DNA from 3 places in the Glutamicibacter sp. AOP12-B1-11 genome. Region 1 is predicted to be linked to each of the others. Evidence: riboswitches for the same ligand, from Rfam matches in the RefSeq annotation. Region 1 holds a riboswitch; each other region holds the start of a gene.

What was found. Region 1 has a riboswitch for thiamine pyrophosphate ahead of thiM (hydroxyethylthiazole kinase). Riboswitches for the same ligand answer to the same signal wherever they lie in the genome.
Region 2: it holds a riboswitch for thiamine pyrophosphate, as region 1 does, so the genes downstream of both, thiC (phosphomethylpyrimidine synthase ThiC) here and thiM (hydroxyethylthiazole kinase) in region 1, are expected to answer to the same signal.
Region 3: it holds a riboswitch for thiamine pyrophosphate, as region 1 does, so the genes downstream of both, ACT3UQ_RS12555 (ECF transporter S component) here and thiM (hydroxyethylthiazole kinase) in region 1, are expected to answer to the same signal.

What each region holds. Positions count from the first base shown of each region.
Region 1 covers NZ_JBQSYL010000043.1:4,456-8,743, forward strand. The annotation lists gene thiD (bifunctional hydroxymethylpyrimidine kinase/phosphomethylpyrimidine kinase) at 1-34, opposite strand, end outside; gene thiE (thiamine phosphate synthase) at 31-672, opposite strand; gene thiM (hydroxyethylthiazole kinase) at 665-1,459, opposite strand; TPP riboswitch at 1,449-1,543, opposite strand; gene ACT3UQ_RS18295 (GntR family transcriptional regulator) at 1,578-1,946, opposite strand; gene ACT3UQ_RS18300 (hypothetical protein) at 1,943-3,472, opposite strand; gene ACT3UQ_RS18305 (aldehyde dehydrogenase family protein) at 3,560-4,288, shown strand, end outside.
Region 2 covers NZ_JBQSYL010000040.1:17,500-21,787, reverse strand. The annotation lists gene ACT3UQ_RS18035 (glycerate kinase) at 1-353, opposite strand, end outside; gene ACT3UQ_RS18030 (MarR family winged helix-turn-helix transcriptional regulator) at 463-903, opposite strand; gene ACT3UQ_RS18025 (MFS transporter) at 997-2,445, shown strand; TPP riboswitch at 2,640-2,747, shown strand; gene thiC (phosphomethylpyrimidine synthase ThiC) at 2,745-4,288, shown strand, end outside.
Region 3 covers NZ_JBQSYL010000019.1:72,670-76,957, forward strand. The annotation lists gene ACT3UQ_RS12530 (Na+/H+ antiporter subunit D) at 1-1,167, shown strand, start outside; gene ACT3UQ_RS12535 (Na+/H+ antiporter subunit E) at 1,180-1,812, shown strand; gene ACT3UQ_RS12540 (monovalent cation/H+ antiporter complex subunit F) at 1,809-2,075, shown strand; gene mnhG (monovalent cation/H(+) antiporter subunit G) at 2,075-2,488, shown strand; gene ACT3UQ_RS12550 (DUF4235 domain-containing protein) at 2,552-2,803, opposite strand; TPP riboswitch at 2,878-2,996, shown strand; gene ACT3UQ_RS12555 (ECF transporter S component) at 3,068-3,685, shown strand; gene ACT3UQ_RS12560 (ATP-binding cassette domain-containing protein) at 3,687-4,288, shown strand, end outside.

The DNA of each region.
Region 1 (4,288 bases):
CGGAGCCGGCAATGGAAAGAATGTTGAGGCTCATTTGGCACCTTCCCAGCGGTCCAGCAGTTCGGCGCTGGCCGCCTGCGGATCCTCGGCGGCGCAGATCGCGCGGACCACCGCCATGCCGGCGGCCCCGCCGTCGCGCAGCGCCGCGGCATCCGCGGCGGTCAGCGAGCCGATGGCCACGGCGGGCAGCTCGGTGAGCCGCTTGGCCCGCAGGAATCCATCGATGCCCAGCGGGGTGGGATGGTCCTTCTTCGTGGGCGTCGCGCGGATCGCCCCGACCCCCAGGTAATCGAGGTATTTCGCGTCGGCGTTGGCCCCGGTCAGCTGTTCATCGGTGGAAGCGCTGAGCCCGATAATCCCCTCGCCGATGATTTCGCGGGCGTAGCGCACCGCAATATCCTTCTGCCCGATGTGGATGCCGGTGACCGCGGCACCCGCTGCCCGTGCCGCGAGGAATACGTCGATGCGGTCGTTGACCAGCAGTTCGGCCTTGCCGGCGGTGAGTTCTGCCGCCGCGCAGGTAAGTTCGAAGAATTCGCGGGCGGTCTCGTTCTTGGCCCGCAGCTGCACCCATTGCACACCCGCGGCCACCGCACCTTCGATGACTTCCAAGGTGCTGCGCGGCTGGCAGCTTTCGGTGTTGGCTACCAGGTAGATTCCCAGATCACGCATTATTTGCCTCCTCAAGGCGCAGGTTGTGCAATTCCTCGGGGTCCAGCAGCGAGAGTTCGTCGAGGAAGGCCGCGGCGAAACTTCCCGGACCGCGGCCGATGGCCAGGGCCTTTTCGGCGGCCAGTCCGTACAGGCCGTGGGCTGCGATCGCCGCGTCGAACGGGTCTTCGCTCACCGCGAGCATTCCGGCGCAGATTGCACCCAGGGCGCAGCCGCCGCCGGTAATCCCGGTCAAGCCGATCCCGTTGCTGTGCACCAGCGTGGTGCGTTTGGCATCGATGATCGCATCGGCCGCCCCGGAGATCGCGACCACCGAACCATATTCGGCGGCCAACTGGCGTCCGGCCTCGATGGCCGCGTGCACGGTGTCCTGCGCGTCCACTCCGCGCCCGGTCGAGCTCCGCCCGGCCAGCGCCAGAATTTCCGAGGCATTGCCGCGGATCAGGGTGGGGCGCTGGGTCACGATTTTTCGCGCGAAGTCAGTGCGCACCGGCAATGCGCCCACGGCCACCGGGTCCAGCACCCAGGGGGTGCCGGCCTGGTTCGCACCGTGAACCGCTTCGTCCATGGCGCGCAGCTGTTCGGTGCTCGGGGTGCCCAGGTTCACCAGGACCGCGGAGGCCACCGCGGCAAATGGCCCGGCTTCGCCGGGCAGGTCGGTCATGGCCGGAGCCGCCCCGGAGGCCAGCAGCGCATTCGCGGTGAAGTTGGTGACCACGGTATTGGTCAGGCAAAACACCAAAGGGGATTGTTGCCGGTAATTCCGGGCAACGGAAGTCAGGGTCATGCGACATCCCTCCGCTAGTTTGAACTAGTTCAGGTTCGACGGGTCTCATCTCAGTCGGTGAATCCGACACCCCGTGTCACTGGCTAGAGCGTACTCACCAAAGCCGCGGAAGAACAAATTATTGCCGCGCCCGGCGTTGCACCAGCGCCCTGACGGTGGCCTCGTCGATTCCCTGAGCTCGGGCCAGCTCCCACACCCGATCCACCGCTTGAACCAGATCACCGGAGGATTTCTCCATATCGGCTCCGGCGTTCACCACCGTTCCGGCACGCCGCCGGGAGGAAACCAGGCCGGTGGCTTCGAGTTCCTTGTAAGCGCGGGCCACCGTCCCGGAAGCGACCCCCAAATCGGTGGCCAGTGCCCGCACCGTAGGGAGCTTGCTTCCCGCCGGCAGCTCGCCCAAGGAAATCAGCGAAGAGATTTGCGTGCGGATCTGTTCATAGGGCGGAACCGCCGCGTCCAGGTCCACGAAAATATGTTGGCTCATACGCGCTGCGGCACCCTAGTTTCTGGGCGGGCCAAAATGATCACTGCCGGGCAGCAGAAGACGATGATCCCCACGGCCGAAACGTAGGGACCTGCCTCGTAACCCCAGGCCAGCATGGCGACGGCCGCCGCGGTGACTACACGGAGGGCGCGTAGTTCGTGGACTTGGCGGTACCAAATTTCTTGCTCCACGGTGACATCCCAAGGCAAGGCCGCACGCCGAACCCACCAGATGTGGCAGGCGGTAGCGGCAAGCAACGCGAGGAGCGCACCCAGCGCAAAGACCGGTTTGACCGGAACTAGACCCCAAAAATATTCGAATGGTGGATTGATCAGCAGGTATGTGGCGCCGATGAGCAAGAGTCCGGCGAGCACATAGACATAGCGCGGCAGGTCTGCGCTGTGCCGAGCCAGTGAATGGGTTCCCCTGGACTTCAGGTGCAGGTAGCCCAGGAACCCGGCATTGAGCACCAAGAACAAGAGGGCTACCACCAGGAGCGACACAATTGCCTGCGGGGCATTCTCACCGGGGCGCGCATTGTCCGCGTACTCGGTCTGCACAAGCGAGGAGGAGCAGGCCAGTGCGATGAGTGTGAGCGCGGTGGTGAGGAATCCAATGGCAAACAAATTTTCGCGCATCCGCAAAAAGGAGGAGGCAGGCTTTGGGCTAGTGGTTCTGGCAAAATTTTCCGGTGGCTTCCACAATGCCATGGCGATGAAGGTGATGAGCATGGCCACGTTAGCGGTGTTTTGCCAGGGTTGATACATGGTGCGATCCAGCGACATAAGCCACGAGGCCTTGTAATGCAGCGACGAGGCTCCAACGGAGGCAAAGGCCAGGATCGAGGTGCGCAGCAGCCGGTTGAGCCAGACTTCGCGCAATACCTGGTTATCGTGGGGGCTGAGCGAACCAAGCGGTTTGCGCAGCAAAATGAAGAGCATCGCGATGAGCAGGGCCAGCGCCAGGGAGGCCAGGTTGATGGCAAACAGGGCCAGCATCTGGTCCGCCGCACGCAGTCCGTCGGTCGCGGACTGCGAAACCCAGGTGCTTCCGTAGGCGTCCGAGGAGGCAACCTCATATTGCGGGGGGACCCCGGTGACGTCGCGGATCATCCACAGGGTAAGACCGGCGCCGAGGAGTACCAGCGCGGCGACGGCACTCAAGGCCTTAGGCAACGGCGTCATCATCGAGCGAGGTTCCAGGGAGGCCGCGCGCACATTCGCCACCGACGCCGGCCAGGAGTAGAGGCCGATCAGATAGATCGACAGCAGCCAGAGTGCCGGACCGGTGGCGGCGAGCAGATCGCTGGCCCACAGGGATTCGCCGGCGCCGGCATGGGCCGCTTGCTGGTTGCTCACCCCGCCGGAACTGCTTACGAAGAAGGCAATCAGCGCGCACCAGAAGGAGTGGGATCTCGCCCGCAGCAGTGCGGGCCTGTTGTCTTGACGGGCAACCGTGCGCAGCCACGCGTAGATCAGGGCTGCGCCGATCGCCATGCTGAACGCGGCGGTGGAGAGTTGATCCATAATTACCTCCGTAAGTTGAAAAACTAATGTATCAAACACCTGATACAAATGGAATATCCCGGGGAATCAATGAAGTAGCATCGAGCCATGGGTCTCTTTACCTCAAATCCGCTTCCAGATCCCGTCGGCGACGCCGCACCGCCGGTAGACGAGCATCCCTCGCGCATCACCGAGGTCCTCGGGCACCTGCGCCGATCCGCCGACACCCGCATCACGCACCCGCGGCGCTTTCGCGCCCAGCAGCTGCGTGCCCTGGAAAAGATGCTGGCCGAACGCACGGGAGAATTCCTCGACGCGCTCGCCGAGGACCTTGGCAAGAGCGCCACCGAGGCGAAGTTCAGCGAAATCGACGTGGTCCGTTCCGAAATCGACCACGCCCAACGGCATCTCTCGGAGTGGATGGATTCAACCGCCGTCAAGGTTCCCTTCGCGCTGCAGCCGGCCATGGCCAAGGTCGAACCCCGGCCGCTGGGGGTCGTGCTGATCATCGGGCCGTGGAACTATCCCTTGCAGTTGATGCTGGCTCCACTGGTCGCCGCGATCGCCGCCGGAAACGCCGCGGTGCTCAAGCCTTCGGAGCTCGCACCGGCCACCTCGGGGGTGCTGGCGAAACTGCTCCCGATGTACCTGGACGCCCGGGTCTACGCGGTTATCGAGGGCGGAGTGGACACCGCCACCGAGCTGCTCGCCGCACGCTGGGACCACATCTTCTTCACCGGTGGACAGCAGGTCGCGCGGGTGGTCGCCGAAGCGGCCGCCAAGCAGCTGACACCCACCACCCTCGAGCTCGGCGGCAAGAGCCCCGCGGTGGTAGAC
Region 2 (4,288 bases), on a different contig from region 1:
GGTACGTCACTGACCTGGGGCAATCCCGCGGCTTCCGCTGCCTCGATCACGGCGGTCGTTCCATCTGCAGACAACCCGAAACGCGAGTTGACGGTCCTGCCCAGCGCATCGGTTGTTTCAACGACCTTCGCTTCGGTTCCCCAAGCGTCGATCAACGCATCGAGGGTTCCCTCGCCGCCATCGGCAAAGGGAACGGCGGTGATCGATACCGTACGGGCCACAGAGGTAGCAGCCGCATTCACCCCTGCGGCGATCGCGTCCGCGACTTCGCTGGCCCGGGCGCTGCCTTTGAAGGAGTCCGGAACGATTGCCACATTTAGTGGTTGGGCCGCGGCTGGCGTGCGCTGTGTCATGGACTCAACATTAGGTGCTCTTGAATCCCGGGAATATAGGCAGGCATACATACTTTTGAGCACCAGCGAGCTGATTTATATGCATTACGCACCCTTGACGCGTAGCCGACTATTTACCGCCCTGCTGTTCGCGGTAGTCCTCGATTGACGCGTTGAACTTATGCAGAAGTTCTGCGAATTTGTTGACTTCTTCGGCCGGCCAATCCGAGGTAATGCGGTCGATTGCGCTGACCGAATGCTCGCGAACCTCCGTGAGCCGCTGCTGCCCCAGTTCGGTCAAGGCAAACTTTCGCGCAACACTGCCCGCCGGATCGAGGATTCGTTCGAGATAGCCGTCCCGCACAGCGGTGGTGGTTTGACGTTGCAGGGTCGAGGCGTCGAGGAGAAAAACCGTGCTCATTTCACCGATCGACATCGGCCCCTGGACTTCGATGCGGCTCATCAGCAGATAGACGCTGCGATCCAAGCCATCACCGCTTCGGCGCTGCGCGATGGTGTAGCGGCTGAGCAGCGTTTGCTCATACTCGATATCTGCTGTGCGGCGTTTCATGTACCTAATTCTCCACTTCTACTCATTCGATCATACCCGAACATGTATTATGAACATTTTATGTATCTTACACATTCACTCTGAGAGGCTCTCGTGTCCAAACCCACCTCTGCCGGGATTCCCGGCTCAGGTCTAGCAGTCGCCGTTCTCGCCTCCGCGGGCATCGCTTCGTCGATCACCCAGACCATGGTCACGCCGCTGATCCCACAGCTGCCCGGCATTTTTGATACCTCAGCCTCAAACACCGCGTGGATCATCACCGCCACGCTACTTGCAGCCGCGGTGGCAGTACCAATTTCCGGGCGCTTGGGCGACCTCTTTGGCAAACGGCGCATGCTGCTCATCCTGGCGCTGCCACTGATCCTCGGTTCCATCGTGTGCGCCATGGCCCCCACGGTGGAGGTCATGATCGTCGGCCGCGCACTGCAAGGCCTAGGCTCGGGCATGGTGCCACTGGGCATCGCCATGCTGCGTGACCTTGTCCCGAAGGAACGCCTGTCTTCGGCCATTGCCACGGTCAGCGCCACGCTGGGCGTCGGTGGCGCCATCGGCATGCCGATTTCCGCCGCCGTCATTGATTTCGCCAACTGGCGCGCCCTGTTCTACGGCAGCGCGGTAGTCACGCTGCTGGTAGTTGTCGCCATCTGGAAACTCATTCCTGCCCTGCCGGCCGGCGCCGCCGGACAGCGCTTCGACTGGCTGGGCGCCATTGGGCTGGGCATTGGCCTGATCTCGCTCATGCTTGCCGTCTCCAAGGGCTCCTCTTGGGGCTGGGCGGCACCGCTGACGCTGGGCCTGTTCGGAATGGCCGCCCTCACGCTGTTGATCTGGGGCATTTGGGAAACACGGACCAAGGATCCGCTGGTTGACCTGCGCACCGCTGTTATTCCGCGCGTGCTGCTGACAAATATCGCCTCGATTTTCGTCGGCTTCGGAATGTACGCCAGCATGCTGGTCATGCCACAGATCCTGCAGCTGCCGTCGCAGACCGGCTATGGCTTGGGCCAGTCGATTCTCGCAGCCGGCCTCTGGATGGCTCCAGGCGGCCTGATGATGCTGGTGCTCTCCCCTGTCGGCGGGCGGCTTTCCGACGCACGAGGCCCGAAGTTCACGCTGGTACTTGGCGTTTCGGTCATCGCCGTCGGCTACTGCCTGACCCTGCTCGGCATGGGTAGCGCGTGGAGCCTGATGCTCACCAGCCTCGTCATCAACGGTGGTGTGGCTCTGGCCTACGGCGCCATGCCGGCGATCATCATGGGCGCAGTCCCCCGCAGCGAAACGGCTGCGGCCAATGGCTTTAACACGCTGATGCGTTCGCTGGGCACGACCACCGGCGCCGCGGTCATCGGCCTGGTGCTGGCCCAGATGACCACCGATTTCGGCGGAGCTTCACTACCGTCAGAATCCGGATTCCGCGTGGCGCTGATACTTGGAGCTGGCATTTCCGTGGTCGCGGCAATCTTGGCGGCCTGCATTCCCAGCGCCGCGAAGAAGACCGCGATCGAAGTCGACGCGTCGCAGGAACTCAGCCTGAACAAGTAGTCACCCCGGCTCTTCGGAATTGCCGAGTTTATGCTCAGCTTTGACATAGAAACCCCGGGTAATGTCGTAGACACCTCCTTGAAGGTGCGAGTGATGATCGTAAGGCTCCCGTTGGATATTGCCCAATGGGAGCCTTTCACTTTAAAGTTTCTCGTCTTCCTTGCAAGTCCACGTTGTCAGTCGTGATACCTTGTTTGAGACCACACGGGTGCCCTCGCAGGGGCTGAGATCGGGCTAACGCCGTCCGCGACCGTTGAACCTGTCCGGGTAATGCCGGCGAAGGAAGTGAGTTTCCCACAGTGGAACAATTTGAACAGCACTCTGCCCACACCCTTGCCTACCGTGAGTCTGAGGGAATTTCGGTTCCTGTCACGCAGATCCAGCTGGCAGATGCCCCCAACGGCGAGCCGAACGAACCGCTGCAGGTGTACCGCACCAGCGGCCCGGGGAGCGACCCGACCACGGGGCTGAAACCATTTCGAGAGTCGTGGATTCGTGAGCGTGGAGATGTCGAGACCTATGCCGGGCGTGAGCGCAACTTGCACGATGATGGCAGATCCGCGGTCCGCCGCGGCACGGCGAGCGCCGAATGGGCCGGGCGCTCGGCACCACCGTTGCGTTCGGCACCCGGGACTCGGGTCACCCAGATGCACTACGCACGGCAAGGGGTCATCACCCCGGAAATGCGCTATGTGGCCCTGCGCGAAGAATGCGATGTCGAGCTGGTGCGCAGCGAGCTAGCGGCCGGCCGGGCAATCCTTCCGGTGAACATCAACCATCCGGAATCCGAACCGATGATCATCGGCAAGGCCTTCTTGGTAAAAATCAACGCGAACATCGGCAACTCGGCGGTGACCAGCTCGATCGCCGAGGAAGTCTCCAAACTCCAGTGGGCTACCAAATGGGGTGCCGACACGGTGATGGACCTTTCCACCGGCGACGATATCCACACCACCCGTGAATGGATCATCCGCAACTCGCCGGTTCCCATCGGCACCGTCCCGATCTACCAAGCACTAGAAAAGGTCAACGGCGAAGCGAACGAACTGACCTGGGAGATCTTCCGCGACACGGTCATCGAACAGTGCGAGCAGGGCGTGGACTACATGACCATTCATGCAGGTGTGCTGCTGCGCTACATCCCGCTGACCGCCAACCGGGTCACCGGAATGGTCTCCCGCGGCGGGTCGATTATGGCCGGTTGGTGCCTTGCGCATCATCAGGAGAATTTCCTTTACACCCACTTTGACGAACTCTGCGAGATTTTCTCTCGTTACGATGTCGCATTCTCCCTGGGCGACGGGCTGCGTCCAGGCTCCATTGCGGACGCGAATGATGCGGCCCAGTTCGCCGAGCTGGATACCTTGGCGGAGTTGACCAAGCGTGCCTGGAAATATGATGTTCAGGTGATGGTCGAAGGCCCCGGGCATATCCCTTTCCATCTGGTGCGCGAGAATGTGGAACGCCAGCAGGAGCTTTGCGACGGGGCGCCGTTTTACACGCTCGGCCCGCTGGTCACCGATATCGCTCCGGGATATGACCACATCACCAGCGCAATCGGCGCGACCGAAATCGCCCGCTATGGCACCGCGATGCTCTGCTACGTCACGCCCAAAGAGCACCTGGGCCTGCCCAACCGGGATGATGTGAAGACCGGGGTGATCACCTATAAGATTGCGGCGCACGCGGCGGATCTCGCCAAGGGCCACCCGGGCGCCACGGCGCGGGATGATGCGCTGAGCAAGGCGCGCTTCGAATTCCGCTGGAATGACCAGTTCTCCCTTTCACTGGACCCCGTTACGGCGCAGGAGTTCCACGACGAGACGTTGCCGGCGGAACCAGC
Region 3 (4,288 bases), on a different contig from region 1:
ACCGCCAGCTACGTGCTGCTGACCCTCGGCGGTACCGCCGAACGCATCCGCGCCGGAACCACCTATGTGGTGGTTTCGGTGGTGTCCTCGGTGATCTTCCTGATGGCGATCGCAATGATCTATGCCGCCACAGGTACCGTGAACATGGCAGACTTGGCGGTGAAGCTGCCCGAACTGGACCAAGGCCCGCACCTGATCCTGCACGTGCTGCTGCTTATTGCCTTCGGCATCAAGGCCGCCGTTTTCCCGCTCTCGCTCTGGCTTCCGGACTCCTATCCAACGGCTCCGGCCCCGGTCACCGCGGTATTCGCCGGGCTGCTGACCAAGGTCGGGGTGTACGCGATCATCCGTACCGAAACGCTGTTGTTCCCCGGCGGGACGGTTAACGCCGCGCTGCTGGTGGTTGCGGCATTGACCATGGTCATCGGTATTCTCGGTGCGCTGGCCCAGACGGACCTCAAACGTATGCTTTCGTTCACGCTAACCAGCCACATCGGCTACCTGATCTTCGGTGTTGCCGTCGGCGGACCGCTGGCCATCGCCGCCACCATCTACTACGTGGGCCACCACATCATCGTGCAGACCTCGCTATTCATGGTTGCCGGGCTCATCGAACGCCGAGCAGGCAGCGCGAACGTGACCAAACTCGGCTCGCTGGCCAAGCTGTCTCCGATGCTTGCCGTGCTCTTCTTCATTCCGGCCATCAACCTCGGCGGCATCCCGCCCTTCTCCGGATTCCTCGGGAAGTTCGGGCTGTTGCATGCGGCGTCGTCCGAGGCAGACGCCTTGACTTGGGTGGTCATCGGCGCCGGGCTGCTGACCAGTTTGCTGACCCTGCTTGCGATTATTCGTGTGTGGGCGCGTATGTTCTGGCGCCGTGCGGCGGATGCCGAGGTGCCAAACGCGCAATTGATCGCAGAATCGACGCGGGTTCTGGAACATGCCGCGGCAGGCGGCGCCGAGTCCCCGCATCTGGGCAGGAAGCTTGCCCGCGAGTTGGAATCCGAGTCCCTGCCTTGGGGGATGCGCTACGCGACCGGTTCGCTCGTTGCCGCAGGTATCGCGCTGACCATATTCGCCGGGCCGATCTTCGCCTTCTGTGAACGCGTGGCGGCCGAATTGATTGCACGTGAACCATTCATCAACGCAGTACTACCGTTGAGTTAGGAGGAAAGGCGCATGAAGGACAAGAACCTCAAACATCGTGACCAGCGCATCGATGATGCGCTGGATACCTCCGGTGTCCGTCACCGTGCCACCTTCAAGCAGGAGTGGCCGTTGCTCCTGCTGCTCATCTTCGTATGGGGTGCACTGTGGCAGGACTTCTCGGCCGGGAATCTATTGTTTGGCGCGATTATTTCGATCGTCATCGTGAATCTATTCCCGCTGCCGCCGGTGGTGCTTCCCGGACGAATAAACCTTTGGTATTGCCTGAAGCTCTTCGCGTGGTTCCTCGGTCAGGTATTCGTCGCCAGCGGCCATGTGGCGCGAGTTGCGATAGTACGCCGTAAGAAGGCACGCAGCGCGGTGATCGCAGTGCCGCTGCGCACCGAATCTGACTTGGTAGTGATGACCGTGGGCCATGTGCTGACCCTGATCCCAGGTTCCTTCGTGGTGGACGTGGACCGCAGCAGTTCCACCTTGTACCTGCACTATCTCGATGTGAATAGCGATGCGGATGTGGAAAAGGCGCGAGCGAATATCCACGACATTGAACGCCGGTTGATCATGGCCATCGGAAGCCCCGATGAATACGAGGCGATCAAGAATGAATGCGGTCCGGATTTCTCCAGCAGGAAGCCCAAGAAATGATTGAAATAGCTGTATGGATTGGCGGAGTGATGTTGGCGCTGGCCTCTATCGCTTGCCTGTGGCGGGTTTTCAAGGGCCCCTCGATTCTTGACCGGGTGCTCGCTCTCGACGTCATGCTGTTGATCATTTCCAGTGCGCTGTGCCTAGACATGGCGCTGAACCGGCACACCGATTACCTGCTGTTCACGGTGGTTGCATGCACCTTGGGATTCATCGGCTCGGTTACCGTCTCGCGGTTCGTATCGGATCAGAGGAACGCCTAATGGACACGTTCTTAGAAGCACTCGCTGCGCTCTTGCTGGTACTTGGTTCCCTGATGTCGCTGATCGCCGGAATCGGTTTAATTACCTTCCCGGATCTGCTTTCACGCATGCACGCGGCCACCAAACCACAAGTATTGGGCTTCCTGCTGCTCTTCGCCGGACTCATCATCCACTTGCGCAGCTGGGGACTGATCCCGGTCTTTGCATTGGCCTGGGGATTGCAGCTGCTGACTGCCCCGGTATCGGCGCACATGATTGGCCGCGCCGGATATCGCACGAAGCACGTGGCGAAAGAAACCTTGCATGTTGATGAACTAAAACAGGTCATTAGCAATCATTCGCAGACGACCGGAACCACCGCAGCGGTGCCGCCAGCGAAACCTGCACAGAACGACGAGCCCGAGAGCACCTAGCTGCTGGTTAAACTTTGGTGGGGCAGGCCAAATGGCCTGCCCCACCAAAGGAATTCGGCAATGTTACTTGCTGAACTTCTTCATGGCCTTGTTGGTGCCGCGATCAGCCAGCACCTGGATAATCGATGCGACCACGGCGGAGAAAATGGCGAACCCCAAAGCCTGGCGCATACTCGCTTCCGCGGCTGCTTCCTTGCCGTGACGTGGCGCGTCGTTTCCGGTGAAGCCTTTCCAGACCTTGTCGACCAGTCGGCTTCCAAGCATTCCCGCTCCCATTGAAATTCCAAGGGTAACAAGCTTCTGCACTGAGTTCATGAGGACCTCGCATTCGCGTCGTAAGGTTTCGTTCTGTAGCCCAGCATACCTGCGGTATGGTGGTTGAGCAGTAATCATTCCGACAGGGGAGCGTCATGCCGTTCGCGGTGCAAGACGCTGAGAGTGCGATAGATCGCAGACCCTCGAACCTGCCCCGGCTAGTACCGGCGAAGGAAGTCGAGCATCTCGGATGCGGATCATGGCGCGCGATTAAACGCCCACCGGTCCGTGCATCTCCCCTCCTTACATAGGAGGACAAACCTTATGAACGTTGCACCAGCAACTAACCGTGCCAGCTGGCGCGTGGTCGACATCGTTGTGGCCTCGGTAATCGCGGTCGCCTCGGGCGTTATCTTTTGGGCTTGGAACGCCGGATACGGATTGGTCAGCCTTGCTTTCGTGGCGTTCCCACCGGCAAGCGCCTTCGTATCTGGCATGTGGCTTTTTCCCGCGGTGCTCGGTGCGTTGATTATCCGGAAACCCGGTGCCGCGCTGTATTGCGAGATCCTCGCCGCCGTCATCTCAGCCTTGCTAGGTTCCCAATGGGGATTAGCGGTGCTGTTCTCCGGCCTGATCCAGGGGCTCGGAGCCGAGGTGGTCTTTGCCGCAGTGCGGTACCGCCGGTGGAACCTGCCGGTGGCACTGCTTGCGGGATTCATGTCGGGAATTTTCGGCGGAATCGGCGAAGCCTACCTGCTGGGGTACTTCGCTGAGTACACCGAGGCGATGAAGCTGTTCCACGTAGTTGCCATGGGCATTTCCGGCCTAGTTATTGCCGGACTTCTCTCGTGGTTGGCAACCCGTGCTCTGGCGAAGACCGGTGCCCTGGGAGCATTGGCTAGCCGTTCGGCACACCTTGAAGGTTCGCTGCGCAGTGCCTGAATTGAGTTCTTCGACTACCGAAGCCACCCCCGGGCACCTCGGCGGTGGCGGCTTTGAGATCACGGCCGACAACTTTGGCTGGCACCATGCCGAACGTCCATTGCCGGCGCTTAGCGGACTGGACCTGCATATTCCCGCCGGGCAGAAGGTCCTGCTGCTAGGCCCATCTGGCGCCGGTAAATCAACGCTCTTGCACGCCTTGGCTGGAGTTCTGGAGATCGACGAACGGCAGCAGGCCACTGGCAAACTGCAGATTCAGCGACGGGATGCCTTTGCCCGCAGCTTCCCGGTCGGGTTGATGCAGCAAGACCCCGAAACACAGATCGTGCAGAGCCGGGTCGGCGACGATGTCGCCTTCGGTGCGGAGAATCTTGGAATGGCTCCGGAACTGATCCGCGCGCGAATCCCCGAGGTGCTTCGCGCGGTAGGACTTGGGAATCTGGATTTGTCGCACCGCACCCAGGAACTCTCCGGTGGCCAGAAGCAGCGGCTGGCCTTGGCCGGGATTCTTGCTATGGGCCCCGGTCTGATGCTCCTGGACGAACCCACCGCAAACATTGACCCGTCGGGGATCGCGCCGCTGCGTGATGCGGTGATTGCCGC